One region of the Noviherbaspirillum sp. L7-7A genome, then DNA from elsewhere that is predicted to be linked to it. Evidence: predicted binding sites of a transcription regulator. Region 1 holds the regulator's gene; each other region holds the start of a gene.

Evidence for each region. Region 1 encodes LexA, which represses DNA repair genes until DNA is damaged. Its sites were predicted from a motif close to ACTGTATNNNNATACAGT; they were not measured.
Region 2: a site for LexA is predicted at 1,880-1,897, ahead of recA (recombinase RecA). Genes of this name have one in related genera too.
Region 3: a site for LexA is predicted at 1,159-1,176, ahead of imuA (translesion DNA synthesis-associated protein ImuA). Genes of this name have one in related genera too.

What each region holds. Positions count from the first base shown of each region.
Region 1 covers NZ_JAHQRJ010000001.1:716,046-720,978, reverse strand. The annotation lists gene KTQ42_RS03265 (replicative DNA helicase) at 1-537, opposite strand, end outside; gene KTQ42_RS03260 (MarR family transcriptional regulator) at 684-1,127, shown strand; gene rplI (50S ribosomal protein L9) at 1,241-1,693, opposite strand; gene rpsR (30S ribosomal protein S18) at 1,719-2,003, opposite strand; gene priB (primosomal replication protein N) at 2,005-2,325, opposite strand; gene rpsF (30S ribosomal protein S6) at 2,347-2,715, opposite strand; gene lexA (transcriptional repressor LexA) at 2,985-3,641, shown strand; gene KTQ42_RS03230 (RNA methyltransferase) at 3,971-4,801, opposite strand.
Region 2 covers NZ_JAHQRJ010000001.1:2,500,627-2,505,559, reverse strand. The annotation lists gene KTQ42_RS11335 (sensor histidine kinase) at 1-150, opposite strand, end outside; gene KTQ42_RS11330 (response regulator transcription factor) at 156-854, opposite strand; one part of gene KTQ42_RS11325 (IS5 family transposase) at 962-1,286, shown strand; one part of gene KTQ42_RS11325 (IS5 family transposase) at 1,286-1,722, shown strand; gene recA (recombinase RecA) at 1,963-3,051, shown strand; gene KTQ42_RS11315 (hypothetical protein) at 3,675-3,941, shown strand; gene KTQ42_RS11310 (hypothetical protein) at 3,932-4,144, opposite strand; gene KTQ42_RS11305 (DUF2889 domain-containing protein) at 4,311-4,874, shown strand; gene sucC (ADP-forming succinate--CoA ligase subunit beta) at 4,915-4,933, shown strand, end outside.
Region 3 covers NZ_JAHQRJ010000001.1:1,493,429-1,498,361, reverse strand. The annotation lists gene KTQ42_RS06735 (hypothetical protein) at 1-1,052, shown strand, start outside; gene imuA (translesion DNA synthesis-associated protein ImuA) at 1,226-1,981, shown strand; gene KTQ42_RS06725 (DNA polymerase Y family protein) at 1,986-3,380, shown strand; gene KTQ42_RS06720 (error-prone DNA polymerase) at 3,377-4,933, shown strand, end outside.

The DNA of each region.
Region 1 (4,933 bases):
CTGGGTCAGCAGGGGCTGGATTTCCTGGAAGCCCTGGGCGCCGCGTGCGCCCTCCTCGGCAATGGCAAAAATCTTGGATTCCGCCTCGTCCAGCATCTGCTTGACTTCCTTGCCCTGCGGGTTGAAGGCGTCGCCGGAAATCTCGTCAGCCACCGTAATCAGTTTGCGCAGCACGCCACGGTCGCGCACGATCTCGGCATAGCGGCGGATATTGGCGGCAGATGGCGTGTTTTGCGCCAGCGCATTCAGGTAGCTGAGGCCACCCACTTCCTCTGCCTTGCCCGAAGAGGAAAGCGCCTCGTAGACAGTAATGACGTCCGCGGGGCGGGAATTATTGATTAATTTGACAATATGCTGGAAGATCAGGCGGTGATCGTACCGATAGAAATCTTCCTGGCTAACAAAATCGGCGATGCGGTCCCAGGCAGCATTGTCCAGAAGCAGACCGCCCAGCACGGACTGTTCTGCTTCAATGGAATGTGGCGGGACGCGGAGGGAATCGACTTGCGGATCGGGACGGCTATTCATGGCGCGCATTATACCTGCTCGCCGCAGGCCAAAGCAGCAGGCCAAGAATTCGCTCACCGAACTGTTTACGCTTCGATACGGTACTTGATCATCGGGTACTTGATAATTGGATGGCCCCTGTTTACATTGGCTGCTCCTTTCACCTGACGCCGCCCATGAGCCAACCTTACCGACTGGACAACTACACCCCGGATGAGAGCATCGGCTACCTGCTCAAACGCGCCGGCGGCCAATTGAGCACGACGATAGACCGCGCGCTTGCCGAGTTCGACATGACCCATGCCCAGCTCGGCATTTTTCTGCGCCTGCTGCACGGCCATGCCGACACGGCAGCCGACCTGGCACGGGAAATGGCCATTGATACCGGCGCAATGACGCGGGCGCTGGACCGGCTGGAGGAAAAGGGTTTCATACGGCGCCTGCGCAGCCATGCCGACCGGCGCATGGTGCAAGTCAGCCTGACGGACAAGGGCAAGAGCCTGGCCGACCAAATGACGCTGGTAGCCATCAATGCGCTCAACCATCACCTGCGTGACTTCACGCCCGATGAAGTCGCGCAATTCAAAGTCTTCCTGCGGCGGATGATAGGCAACAGCTGAGCCTTGACATGTTGCCCAGTGCTGCGCCTTCGCAACGGCGATGCAACGAATCAGGCAGGCAAAAAAAATGCCGGGGATCCCCGGCATTTTTTATCGGATAAGAATCCGCGGCATCAGGCGTGCTCGCCCTGCACTGCAACGGTCAGTTCAACCGCCACGTCGGTGTGCAGCGAAACGGTGACAGGATGCTCGCCGGTGGTCTTGATCGGACCTTGGGGCATGCGAACCTGCGCCTTTTCAACGGCAAAGCCCTGCTTGCTCAGCGCTTCGGCAACGTCTGCGTTGGTGACGGAACCGAACAGACGGCCGTCAACACCCGCTTTTTGCGAAATCTGAACGGTCAGGCCGTTCATCTTGTCGCCTTGCGCCTGGGCAGCTGCCAGCTTCTCGGCGGCGGCCTTTTCCAGGTCAGCGCGCTTGACTTCGAATTCAGCCACGGCGGCCTGGGTTGCACGGCGTGCCATGCGGTTAGGGATCAGGAAGTTACGTGCGTAACCGTCCTTGACGCGAACGACGTCGCCCAGATTGCCCAGATTGACGACTTTATCCAACAGAATGACTTGCATGTTTTTCTCCTATTCCAGTCGTCGATTACGCGTTGTGCAGATCGGTGTACGGCAGCAGCGCGAGATAGCGTGCGCGCTTGATTGCGGTGTCGACCTGACGCTGGTAGTGGGCACGGGTGCCGGTCAGGCGTGCCGGCATGATCTTGCCGTTTTCCTGGACGAAGTCCTTCAGGGTGTCGACGTCCTTGTAGTCCACCTGCTCGACCTTGGCGGCGGTGAAGCGGCAGAACTTCTTGCGCTTGAACAGGGGGTTCTGCTGCTTGCGCTTTTCCTTGAGCTTGCTCTTGTCGAATTTTTTACCGAATGCCATTTTAGGCTCCTGTATCTATATCACTATGTTGGTTGACTGCCTCGAAATCGCTGACATGAAACACGAGGCTTTTACTGTTGCGACTCTTGCGAGAGAGGAAGCCGGAAAACCGGTAGGTTCCGCCCAGGTCGGCATTGTGGAATCTTCCTGAAATCTCGCCAGCGGCAACCGCGGCGATTTCAAATTCCACCCGTCTGTCTATTTTCGCCTCGGTCTGCTGCGATACATGCAGCAAACGGGCGGAGACGATCGGGATGCCTGCCGGGGTGTAGCGCAGAACCTCGCGCTCGGCAATTGTTGCAACAAACTGAAACTGGTTCACGCTCCGGGAATATCCCTCGCCTTAGGCAGCGCTGGCTTCAGCGCGGTGGCTCTTGGCGGCGTCTTCCTTCTGCACTGCCTTCATCATCGGCGACGGGCTGGTTTCAGCGCGCTTCATCTTGACGGTCAGGTGACGCAGGACAGCGTCGTTGAACTTGAAGCCGGTTTCGATTTCGGCAAGCGTCTCGCTGTCGCATTCGATGTTCAGGCAAACATAGTGTGCCTTGGCAAGCTTCTGGATCATGTAAGCCATCTGGCGACGGCCCCAGTCTTCAACGCGGTGAACGATACCGCCGCGGGTGGTAACGATGCCCTTGTAACGCTCGATCATCGCCGGAACCTGCTCGCTCTGGTCCGGGTGAACGATAAATACGATTTCATAATGACGCATGAAAACTCCTTTTGGACTGATTGAAGAATCGCCCACCCCGGCGTCAAGACGAGTGTGGGAAGAGGAAAACCCGCGATCATACTAGAAAGCCCGATCCGACTCAAGCCGTTTAACTGCTCCGGCAAGATTTCCCTAATATATTCCGTTAAATGCAGCTAATTCGCGGGTTATACGCTTGCTTTTATACAGCCACTGTATAAAAATACAGGCTGTCATTCCAAACAGCTTTACAATTTCGGCACCCCGCTTCTTACAATCCAGGTGTTCCCATGATCAAACTTACCGCCCGCCAGGAACAGATACTCAAACTGATCCAGGATGCCATCGAAAACACCGGCTTTCCTCCCACCCGTGCTGAAATCGCCCAGATACTGGGTTTTCGTTCCGCGAATGCCGCCGAAGAACATCTGCAGGCGCTGGCCCGCAAGGGCGCCATTGAAATATCGCCTGGCACGTCGCGCGGCATCCGGCTGGTAGACGCCTCGCACGACAGAGCCGGCTTGCGTGGCATGGCGCCGGCATCACATCCGGCAGTCATGCACCTGAGCCTGCCCCTGGTCGGCCGGGTGGCTGCCGGTTCGCCCATCCTCGCGCAGGAACATATCGATGCGACCTATAGCGTCGACCCGTCGCTGTTCCGCAGCCGCCCCGACTATCTGCTGAAGGTACGCGGCATGTCGATGCGCGACGCCGGCATCATGGACGGCGACCTGCTGGCGGTGAAGAAGGCGGACAGCGCCAAGAACGGCGAGATCGTCGTCGCCCGTCTGGGAGATGATGTCACCGTAAAGCGCTACAAGAAGTCCGGGTCCGTGATCGAACTTCTTCCCGAAAACCCGGACTTTGAAACCATACGGGTACACCCGGGACGCGAAGAATTTGCGCTGGAAGGCCTTGCGGTGGGTTTGCTGCGCGCCTGGAGCTAGGACAGGCATCAGGGGCCGGCACTAGCTTCCTGCTAGCCAAGCCTGACCCCTGTCATTGCACTTCCGGTTGCTGCCTTACCGGTTATCGCAGCACTTACTGTCATATCGACCACCCGAAATCCGACCTGCACGTGGCACCAGCGGCCAGAATCTGCATGTTTGACATGGCCTTCAGTACTTAATGCCGGCTTGCCGGCAGGCTTGGATCGCGATTGCGGTTGCGGCTTGCATTGCCTGGCAAGTTAAGGAGCAGGACGCCTCGGCTGCTTGCCTTTGGCAGGCCTTGCAGCGGGCCCACGGCCCCGGCAGCCTGTGCGGCAAGACACCATTTAATCCGCTTGACCATTGTGTCGTCCCTTGCCTTCATTCAAAGGCGCTTCGCCCTGCTGCGCAGCCGCTGCCGCATTCCGTCCCTGCCCTCTTCTTCCCGGCTCCGCCTGCAATATCTGGCGGGCGATGCCGCGCAGGATGTTGACCTCTTCTGTTTCAAGACCGCTACGGGCGAACATGCGCTTGATGCGCGGCATCAGCTTCTTGGGACTGGCGGGGTTCAAAAAGCCGAGATGAACGAGGGCTTCTTCCAGATGCGCATACATGCCGTCGATCTGGACCCTGTCCGCCGCCTCGCCGCGAAATCCCACACCCGCCTCCGGCAATGCATCGCCGAGCGAAGCGAGCCGGCACTCATAGGCAAGCACCTGCACCGCCTGCGCCAGATTGAGCGACGAGTAGTCGGGATTGGCCGGGATGTTGATCAGCACATTGCAGCGCTGCACCACCTCGTTGGGCAGCCCGAAGCGCTCATTGCCAAACAATACCGCTGCCTTCAGGCCTTCGTCCGCCGTCAGATGGGCAGCCATGCCGCGCGGCGTCAGCACGGGCGGCGAGTATTCCCGCAAGCGGGCGCTGACCGCGGCAGCGAAGTTGCAGCCGGCCAGTGCCTCATCGACCGTCTCGACGATCCGCGCGCCGGCCAGAATATCCTGGGCGCCGCTGGCGAATGCCACCGCTTCCTCTTCCTGCAGCGCATCGTCGCGCCGCGGGCGCACCAGCACGAGTTCGGAGAAGCCCATGGTTTTCATGGCGCGGGCGGCGGCGCCGATATTGCCCGGACGACTGGTTTCGACCAGCACAAAGCGAACGCGGTGGAAAAGAGACATACTGGTTTTCAAGGCTTCATTTAAAATAGCGGGAATTTCGCGGACGGGCTGGCAAGCTGCAGGAACCGAGCCAACCGGACCGCATCGCTCATTAATATTCTTTCCATGCGGTCCATTGCCTCACGAGGCATG
Region 2 (4,933 bases), 1.8 Mb from region 1:
CACATAGGTAATTGCGATGCTGATGGGCCACAGCAGCAGCAGCGGCACCAGCATCCAGTCCAGGATTTCCCCAAACAGCGAGCGCTGCATGGTTTCTTCCGCCTGGTCGAACCCTGCCGTGGCGGAGGCGGGCGGCGGCGCCGGTTTCATGCCTGTCAACTGGCGGAGGCAGGCGGTTGCGCCGATTCGCTGTACTTCTCCAGGCAATAGCCCAGCCCGCGCACGGTGGCGATGCGCACGCCGCCCGTCTCGATTTTCTTCCTCAGGCGGTGCACATAGACCTCGATCGCATTGTTGCTGACTTCCTCGCCCCATTCGCACATGTGGTCCACCAGCTGCTCCTTGGACACCAGGCGGCCGGTGCGCTGCAGCAGCACTTCCAGCAAGCCCAGTTCGCGCGCCGACAGGTCCAGCATCTGGTCGTTGATGTAGGCGATGCGGCCAACCTGGTCGTAGCATAGCGGCCCATGGCGGATCACGGTCGGCCCGCCGCCGACGCCGCGCCGGACTAGCGCCCGCACCCGGGCTTCCAGCTCGGACAGGGCGAACGGCTTGGCCATGAAGTCGTCGGCGCCCAGGTCCAGGCCCTTGACCCGCTGGTCAATGGAGTCGTTGGCGGTAAGGATCAGCACCGGCAGCCGCGAGTTGCGCGCCCGCAGCCGGCGCAGCACTTCCAGCCCGCTCATCTTGGGCAGGCCGAGGTCGAGGATCAGCAGGTCGAAATCCTGGGTGGAGAGTGCGGAATCGGCTTCCTGGCCGGTCTTGACGCAGTCGGTCGCATAGCCCGACTGGCGCAGGGAACGGGTCAGGCCATCGGCCAGCACGCCGTCATCTTCAGCTAACAGAATACGCATGGTAAAACGGTGTCCCCTCTAGGGCGTGTCATCAATTGAACTCTCGGAAATTTGCCCAGTCATTAGCACGTTGAAGTAATGGTTGGGGCGCGTAGCGCTGAGAAGTGATGAGAAGACGTTATGGATTAAGGGATGACCAGTGGGAGCGGCTCAAGGAATGGCTGCCTGGTCGGGAAGGACATGTGGGCCGCACGGCCAAGGACAATCGCCTGTTTGTCGAGGCGGTGCTATATCGCTACCGGGCAGGCATTCCCTGGCGCGATCTGCCGGAGCGGTTTGGGGATTTCCGGGTCATCCATACCCGGCACACTCGCTGGAGCAAAAGCGGCGTCTGGCAACGCATATTCGAGGCGCTAGCGGCCGATGCCGACAATGAATACGCCATGATCGATTCGACCATCGTGCGTGCGCATCAACACAGCGCAGGCGCGAAAAAAGGGGGGCCGAAGTCCAGGCAATCGGGCGCAGCCGTGGCGGGCTGAGCACGAAAATCCACGCCACCGTCGATGCGCTGGGCAATCCCACCGGATTTCATCTGACGCCGGGGCAGGCGCATGATTTGGACGGTGCAGATGCGTTATTGCCCGGCACGCCAGCGGCCACGGTCATTGCCGACAAAGCGTACGATGCCCAGGAGCGGGTCATTGATCGGTTGCTCGACGCTGGCAAAAACGTCGTGATTCCGCCCAAGCGCTGCCGCAAGCAGCCGCGCGACTACGACAAGCACCTGTACCGGGCACGGCATCTGATTGAGCAATTCTTCAACAAGCTCAAGCAATATCGCAGCATTGCTACCCGCTACGACAAAACCGCCCGCAACTTCCTTGGCGCTATCCATCTCGCTGCCGCTGTTGTCTGGCTCAATTGATGACACGCCCTAGTTGGCGCCAGTCTATTGTCTTTTTATCTACCCGGCAATAAATCTGTCGAACATCGAACAACTATCAATGAATCGGCAGATTTTCAGCGAACATTTAGTGTACTGTCTCGGTCCATAAAAAACCCAGGTTTAGCTTGCATAAAGTACTGGATTTTTGTACAGTACTGGCTGTGAAATAAATTCGTTGAATCAGACTATCCATCGTTGATCTCACGCTGAAAGAAATTTATGGACGACAAGAAAGCAGCAATCTCCGGCTCGGACAAATCCAAGGCACTTGCTGCCGCGCTGGCCCAGATCGAAAAGCAGTTTGGCAAGGGCTCCGTCATGCGCATGGCTGACGGCGCGGTGGTCGAGGAAGTGCAGACCGTCTCCACCGGTTCTCTGGGCCTGGACATTGCGCTCGGCGTAGGCGGCCTGCCGCGCGGCCGGGTGGTGGAAATCTACGGTCCGGAATCCTCGGGCAAGACCACGCTGACGCTGCAGACCATTGCGCAGATGCAGAAAATGGGCGGTACCTGCGCCTTTATCGATGCCGAGCATGCGCTGGACGTGGTGTATGCGCAAAAGCTGGGCATCAACCTGCAGGAACTGCTGATTTCCCAACCGGACACCGGCGAGCAGGCATTGGAAATCTGCGACGCGCTGGTGCGTTCCGGCGGCGTCGACCTGATCGTGGTCGACTCGGTGGCGGCACTGACGCCGCGCGCCGAAATCGAAGGCGACATGGGTGATTCCCTGCCTGGCCTGCAGGCGCGCCTGATGTCGCAAGCGCTGCGCAAGCTGACCGGCTCCATCAACCGCACCAACACCCTGGTGATCTTCATCAACCAGATCCGCATGAAGATCGGCGTGATGTTCGGCAATCCGGAAACCACCACCGGTGGCAATGCGCTGAAATTCTATGCATCCGTGCGACTGGACATTCGCCGTACCGGCTCGATCAAGTCGGGCGATGAGGTGATCGGCAATGAGACCAAGGTCAAGGTCGTGAAGAACAAGATCGCGCCGCCGTTCAAGGAAGCGCACTTCGACATCCTGTACGGAGAAGGCACTTCCCGCGAAGGCGAGATCCTGGACTTGGGCGCAGATGCGAAGATCGTTGAAAAGTCGGGCGCCTGGTATAGCTACAATGGCGAGCGCATCGGCCAGGGCAAGGACAATGCGCGTAATTTCCTGAAAGAGCGTCCGGAACTGGCGCTGGAAATTGAAAACAAGGTGCGTGCTTCGCTGGGCGTGCCGCTGTTGCCGGTGCCTAAGGGTATGGAAGCAGGCAAGGCCGCGCGTGAAGTGAAGGAAGCCGGCGCCGCCGAATAAGGCGGGGAGGGTGTCGATCTTTGGTCGCTGCTTTCCTGTGCAAGCCAGTTTTTTTGGAATAAGGAAGCCCGCTGGAGACAGTGGGCTTTTTTTATTCTTGTATGGCTTGGGGATGTGAGGATTGATGAAAGCGTAAGCTGCCGTTGCCGTTGCCGTTGCCGTTGCCGTTGCCGTTGCCGTTGCCGTTGTTTTTGACGTACGCGCAGCGACAGTTGCTGTTGAAGTTGAAGTTGAAGTTGCCGTTGCAGTGAAGTCCCGTTGAGCGCGCCGTGACGGCGATGCCTGAAGCGGATAAGGTGCGGCGTCTGTCTGAGCGAAGCGCAGCGTAGCGAGTTTAGCCGCGCCCCGCTTCAGGCGTCGACGGCACGGGAACCCCGCGCAGCGGGGCGCGATCACCGGGTCGCCTTTTCTTGCCTACTTCTTTTGGCGAAGCAAAAGAAGTAGGTCGCCTGCCGGGGCGAACACCCGGCCTGGTCATGACGACAGTGCAGTCAGGTTGCTTCACCAGCCGTAAAGACGTCACTGCGAAGCAGCCGTTGCTTTTGAAGTTTGAAGTTTGAAGTTTCAATACGAACGTCAACATCAACACCGACAGTGCTGCCCGTGCCTTGCCGGGTGACGCAATGCGGATGCACTGCCGTGGAGACAAGCCGGGAATCCGTCCCGGCGGCCGGGTCACTTTTTTTGCTTCGCCAAAAAAAGTAACCAAAAAAAGGCGACCCGGTGATCGCGCCCCGCTGCGCGGGGTTCCCGTGACGGCGCCCTCAATGGGACTTCACTGCAACGGCAACGGCAACGGCAACGGCAACGGCAACGGCAACGGCAACGGCAACGCCAACGGCAGCGGCAGCGGCAGCGGCAGCGGCAGCGGCAACTGTCGCTACGCGTAACTGCAACTGCAACTGTCGCTACGCGTAACTGCAACTGCAACTGCAACTGCAACTGCAACTGCAACTGCAACTGCAACTGCAACTGCAACTGCAACTGCAACTGCAACTGCAACTGCAACTGCAACTGCAACTGCAACTGCAACTGCAACTGCAACTGCAACTGCAACTGCAACTGCAACTGCAAGGACGGCTTCGAAAGCCACGGCCCCAAACCACCCGTTTCAGCCAAGCATTTGGCGAAGCGACAAACAGCTGTGCTACACTCTCGGGGTTTTTTTGCAGCGCCGCAGGAGCGGCTGTTGTCGTAGAAACTGCGACAGCGACACGCAAATGCGGCTTTTTTGTTGCCGCTTCAACCGGCATTCTTCCATGCCCCTGTCATCACCTACATCCCGCCGCGTGCTCAAGCACCGCCGCGCCATCCAGATCGACGCCTATGCGCGGGAGGATGGCCTGTGGGATCTCGACGCCCATATCACCGATATCAAGACCCGCGACATCAGCACCGCTTCCGGCGTCCGTCCGGCTGGCGTGCCAGTGCATGACCTCTGGCTGCGCGTCACGATAGACCGTGCAATGAACATCGTCGATGTCGAGGCGGTGTCGGACAATGTGCCGTATCCGGGCTTCTGCAATACCATCGGTCCGGCCTATCGCGCCATGATAGGCCTGAATCTGATGAAGGGCCTGCGCCACGAGCTCAAGCAGCGCCTCGGCGGCATTGCCGGCTGCACCCACCTGACCGAACTGGCGCAGATCCTGCCAACGGCCGCGGTGCAGGCCTATGCCGGCGAAGTCATACCAGTGCAGGGCGATGAAGACGTCAAGCCTTTCCAGCTCGACCATTGCCATGCGCTGCGCACCGATGGCGGCGCGGTCGCCAAGTTCTACCCGCGCTGGGCAGTTGCCCATGCGGATGATTCCACCACTTAAATCCAGTCATTATTCAATCAGCGTCTGAAGGGAAGCTCGCATGAAAATCCATGAGTACC
Region 3 (4,933 bases), 780 kb from region 1:
GCCGTTTGGCAGTGCAAAGACTGCAACAACGGGCTGCCCGTACAGGCCGGCATGATATCAAGGTGGCCCATGTTTCCAGCGATATCACTTTCCTCGCCAGTAGTGGCAGAAAGCGTTCCTTTCTGCATTCACCGGCCAAGCCGGTCAAATCTTCCAGTTTGCGCAAGACCGGCGCCGCCGGTTTGGCCGCTACACATATTGATCATCGTATCCGGCTTCTGCATTTCTGCGTAAGCGCCGGGACGCTGGAAAGCCTGCCGGTGCTGCTGCGCCAGCCGCAGGACCAGAATCAGGATATGAAAACAATTTCTTGCTGTATTGCCTTGTTCACGGCAGCTGTGGCCAGTTTTATTGCTGAAGAGAAGAATGTTCAGGGTGTTGACAAGGGCAAGCTTTTTGATTGTCTGCGTGCGTCGATGAAAGGGGATTTGCCGTATGTGTTCATCGACCGTTGGCAACTAGCAAGAAAGAATGGCCTAATCAATGAGCGCAGTTTCGAATGGGTTGCTGCGGTTGACTGGTTGGTCGATGGCTTGCGACCGGATAAACAACTGCCATCCAAGTGTGCGCGCAAGCCAAGGAGCCCGCGGTCTCCTGCATGTTCCTCTCCATCCAGGTTACCGTTGCAACCCGAGTTTTCCCCCTTGCCGGTCCGGCAGCCAAGTCATGCAATGTCATTTCAGCCAGGGCGTCAGGCGGTAACTTTCCGCATCCCGGTATTGCCGGATAGCCCCAGCCGGTTTGTCCTCATGGCAAATAATGGACGTAACGTGCAGGCACCTAAAGTAAATCGTGCAACAAAATTGCAGATAAGTCGATCTGCAGCAAACCGCCATGAGAAACCTATGCCGCCTGTTGCGCGCAGCACGGAAAAGGCAGAAAAAGCAGCCAGGATAGCTGGTAAGCGGAACGTTCCCGCCATCGCCAGGCGTCAGCAAACGCTGGAGGACATGCTTTATCTGGTCAGCATCGGGAAATCCGTGTCGCAGACCATCATCACTGCCGATGCCATGCCCATGCCAATAAAGGAAGAGGAGAATGCCAGCATATGACACTGGCATACCACTACAAAACTGTCTTTTCTTGTGCTTCTGTTTGATTTCGTACAAAAATTATTAATGTTTCCTGGATGAATGCTGCTGAACTGACATGAGTTATACTGTATATTTGTACAGTAAAAGCACGCCTGTGCGTACGTGCATCATGACATTACCAGGAGTCGCTCATGTCCGGGTTAACCTTACGCACCATGTCGGCTGCCGCAGTCAGCGCTGCGCTCGACAGGAATATTGCCCATTCCGTCTGGCGGGCCAACCAGATGGGTTCATGCCAGGCCGCCGTCACCGCTACGGGCTATGCAAGCCTGGACCGGGAATTGCCTAACGGCGGTTGGCCTTCCTCCACGCTGATCGAACTATTGCTGCAGCAGGCAGGCATCGGGGAGATGCGCCTGTTGAAGCCTGCCTTGTGTGCGATAGGCAAACAGCGCCGTATCGTCATGGTGCAGCCGCCGCATTTGCCGCAGGCAGCGGCCTGGTCTCATTGGGGACTGCCCGCTGACCGATTCCTATGGCTCAAAACTGCCAGTACCGCGGATGCGCTCTGGAGCGCGGAGCAGATACTGCGTAATGGCAGTTGCGGCGCCTTGCTGTTCTGGCAGCCGCAAATCCGTACCGAGGCGCTGCGTCGTCTGCATCTGGCGGCGCAGGGGTCGACAACCATGTTCTGGATGCTGCGTCCGCTGTCGGCGGCCGAACAGGCGTCGCCGGCGCCCTTGCGACTGGCGTTGCGGCCGGCGCCGGCTGGCATCGCCATTGACATCATCAAGCGACGCGGCCCGGTAGTCGACCGGCCTGTTTACCTGGCACTCAGGCCAGATGCCGCGCCTTCCCTCACATCGACCCGTTCCCATCATGCGTCTATGGATAGGCATGCACTTGCCGTTGTTGCCACTCGAAGTATTTCGCCTGCGCTGGTCTGAGGCATTGGATCTGACGCCCAACGTGGTGGTCGAGCATGGCCAGGTGATTGCCTTCTGCGAATGTGCGCGCCAGGCGGGCATACGTACCGGCATGCGCAGCGGGGGCGTGACTGCCCTGGCCCCGGACGCCAAACTGCACCAGCGTGACGGCGAGCGTGAACGCAGTGCACTGGATGGTGTCGCGCTGAGCCTCTTGCAATACACCCCGGAAGTAGCCATGGTGGATGCGGCCAGCCTGGTGCTGGATGTCAGTGCCAGCCTGGCTGCCTTTGGCGGCCGTCTTGCATTATGCCGCCGGGTGCGGGGCAGTGTGATGCAAATGGGTTACTCGGCCAGGCTCGGCATGGCGCCTACCGCGCAGGCCGCCTTGCTGTTTGCCCATGCTGCGCAGATCAGGTTGCGCCGTAGCGTTCGCCAGCCTGGCATGGTGCGCCGGCTGGACGCCTTGCCGACCATGTTGCTGCCGGCTACCAAGCCGCATGCCGACTGGCTCGATGGCATTGGCTGCACGACCCTGGGCCAGTTGCGCAGTTTGCCGCGCGCGGGCTTGCAGCGTCGCTGTGGCGCAGCGTTGATCGAACAGTTGGATAAGGCATACGGCGAAGCGCCCGAACTGTATGACTGGGTGGAGGCGCCACAACAGTTCGATACCCGGCTTGAGCTGCCGGAACGGGTGGAGCAGGCAGAGGCGGTATTGTTCGCCGCGCGTCGGCTGGTACTGCAGATGGTGGGATGGTTGAATGCCCGGCAACTGGCCGTGTCGTGCTTTGTACTTTTGCTGGAACATGAGCGCGGCCGGCAGGCGGTGGCGCCAAGCGCACTTGAAATCACGCTGGCTGAAGCCGCATGGCGTGAAGATCACCTGGTGCGGCTGCTCAAGGAGCGGCTGGGACGCCTGGAACTGACTGGGCCTGTGATCGCACTTCGGCTGGTGGCAAGCCGTCTGCAAGCCATGGCGCCGCCAACCGAGTCGCTGTTTCCCGAGCCGGGTGGCAGTGCGGCGGACTATCACCGCTTGATTGAGCTGTTGACCGCTCGCCTTGGCAAGGAAAATGTATTGATGCCAGCGCCGGTTGCTGATTATCGACCGGAGATCGGGAATCATTGGCTGCCTGCAGGCCCGTCAGCGGCCAAGCCGCTTGCGCCGCCCGATGTGGAGCGTCCGTTCTGGCTGCTGGAAAAGCCTTTGCCCTTGCTGTTGCGCGATCATCGGCCATTTTATGGTTCCCCACTGAAATTGCTCACTTCACCGGAACGCATAGAAAGTGGCTGGTGGGACGCCAATTGTGCGGTGCGCGACTATTTCATGGCGCAGGGTGAAGACCAGGCCTGCTACTGGATCTACCGGGAGCGTATGGGGGAAGAGTGGCGCTGGTTTCTGCATGGGCTGTTTGCATGAGCAAGGCGCAGTCCGAATTGCCGCTCCAGGCTGGCGCCATGCCTTTGCCAGACTATGCGGAACTGCAGTGCGCATCCAACTTCAGCTTTCTGCGCGGCGCTTCCCATCCTGAGGAACTGGTGGCGCGGGCAGTGCAGCTGGGCTATAGCGCCCTGGCATTGACGGATGAATGTTCGCTATCCGGTGTGGTACGTGCCCATGTGGAAGCGAAGAAGCATGATTTTCATTTGTTGATCGGCAGTCAGCTGCAGGTGGGCGATATGCGGTTAATTGCGCTGGCGAAGAATCGGGAGGGTTACGGCAATCTGTGCGAACTGATTACGCTGGCCCGCACGCGGGTGGAAAAGGGCCACTATCTGCTGCATCCCGATGACCTGGCCGCGCCCCAGGACAAGCTGGCCCATTTGCGCGGCCTGCCGGATTGCGAGCTGTTGCTGTCGCCGGCTTATGGCGTGGACGTTGCGACACTGGTGCGGCAGGTGCAATGGATGCGCGAGACCTTTGGCGCCCGGGCCACGCTGGCGCTGACACTGCTGCACCAGGGAAAAGATGAAGTGCATCGGGCCCAGCTCCAGGCAGTGGCGGCCGAATATGGCATGGCGCTGGCGGCAACCGGCGACGTCTGCATGCATGTGCGTTCCAGAAAGCCTTTGCAGGATGTGCTGACCGCTATCCGCATAGGTAAGCCGGTCGCCGAATGCGGCTATGCGCTGGCCCAGAATGCCGAGCAGCATTTGCGCGCACGGCTGCGGCTGGCCAATCTGTATTCCGAGGAGGCGCTGGCCGAAACCGTGCGGCTGGCGCGACGCTGTACCTTTTCGCTGGATGAATTGCGTTATGAATATCCGGATGAGCTGGTGCCGCCCGGCCATACCGCAGCCACTTACCTGCGTCAGGAAACCTGGATCGGCGCCCATGCCCGCTTTCCGGCCGGCGTGCCGGCGGAAGTGCAAAGCCAGATCGAGCATGAACTTGCGCTGATCGCCTACATGTCCTATGAGCCGTATTTCCTGACGGTGTATGACATCGTGCGGTTTGCGCGCAGCCGTCGCATCCTGTGCCAGGGGCGCGGTTCGGCCGCCAATTCCGCGGTCTGCTACTGCCTGGGCATTACCGAAGTCGATCCGGCCCGCGGCAATCTGCTGTTCGAACGTTTCATCTCGAAGGAACGCAATGAACCGCCCGACATCGATGTCGATTTCGAGCATCAGGAGCGCGAGCAAGTCATCCAGTACATCTATAACAAGTATGGCCGGATGCGGGCTGCGCTGACCGGCGTGGTGATCAGCTACCGGCCACGCAGTGTACTGCGGGATGTCGGCAAGGCACTAGGCGTGGATGCCGGCGTGGTGGACCAGATCGCCAAGTCGCATCGCTGGTGGGATGGGAAGAGCGGGCTGGCGGCGCGTTTTACGGAATGCGGCCTGGACCCGGAAGCCGCGCTGGCCCAGCAATGGTGGAGCATGGCCGAGCAGCTGATGGGCTTTCCCCGACACCTGTCGCAGCATCCGGGCGGCTTTGTGATTTCACGTGGCCGGCTGTCGCGCCTGGTG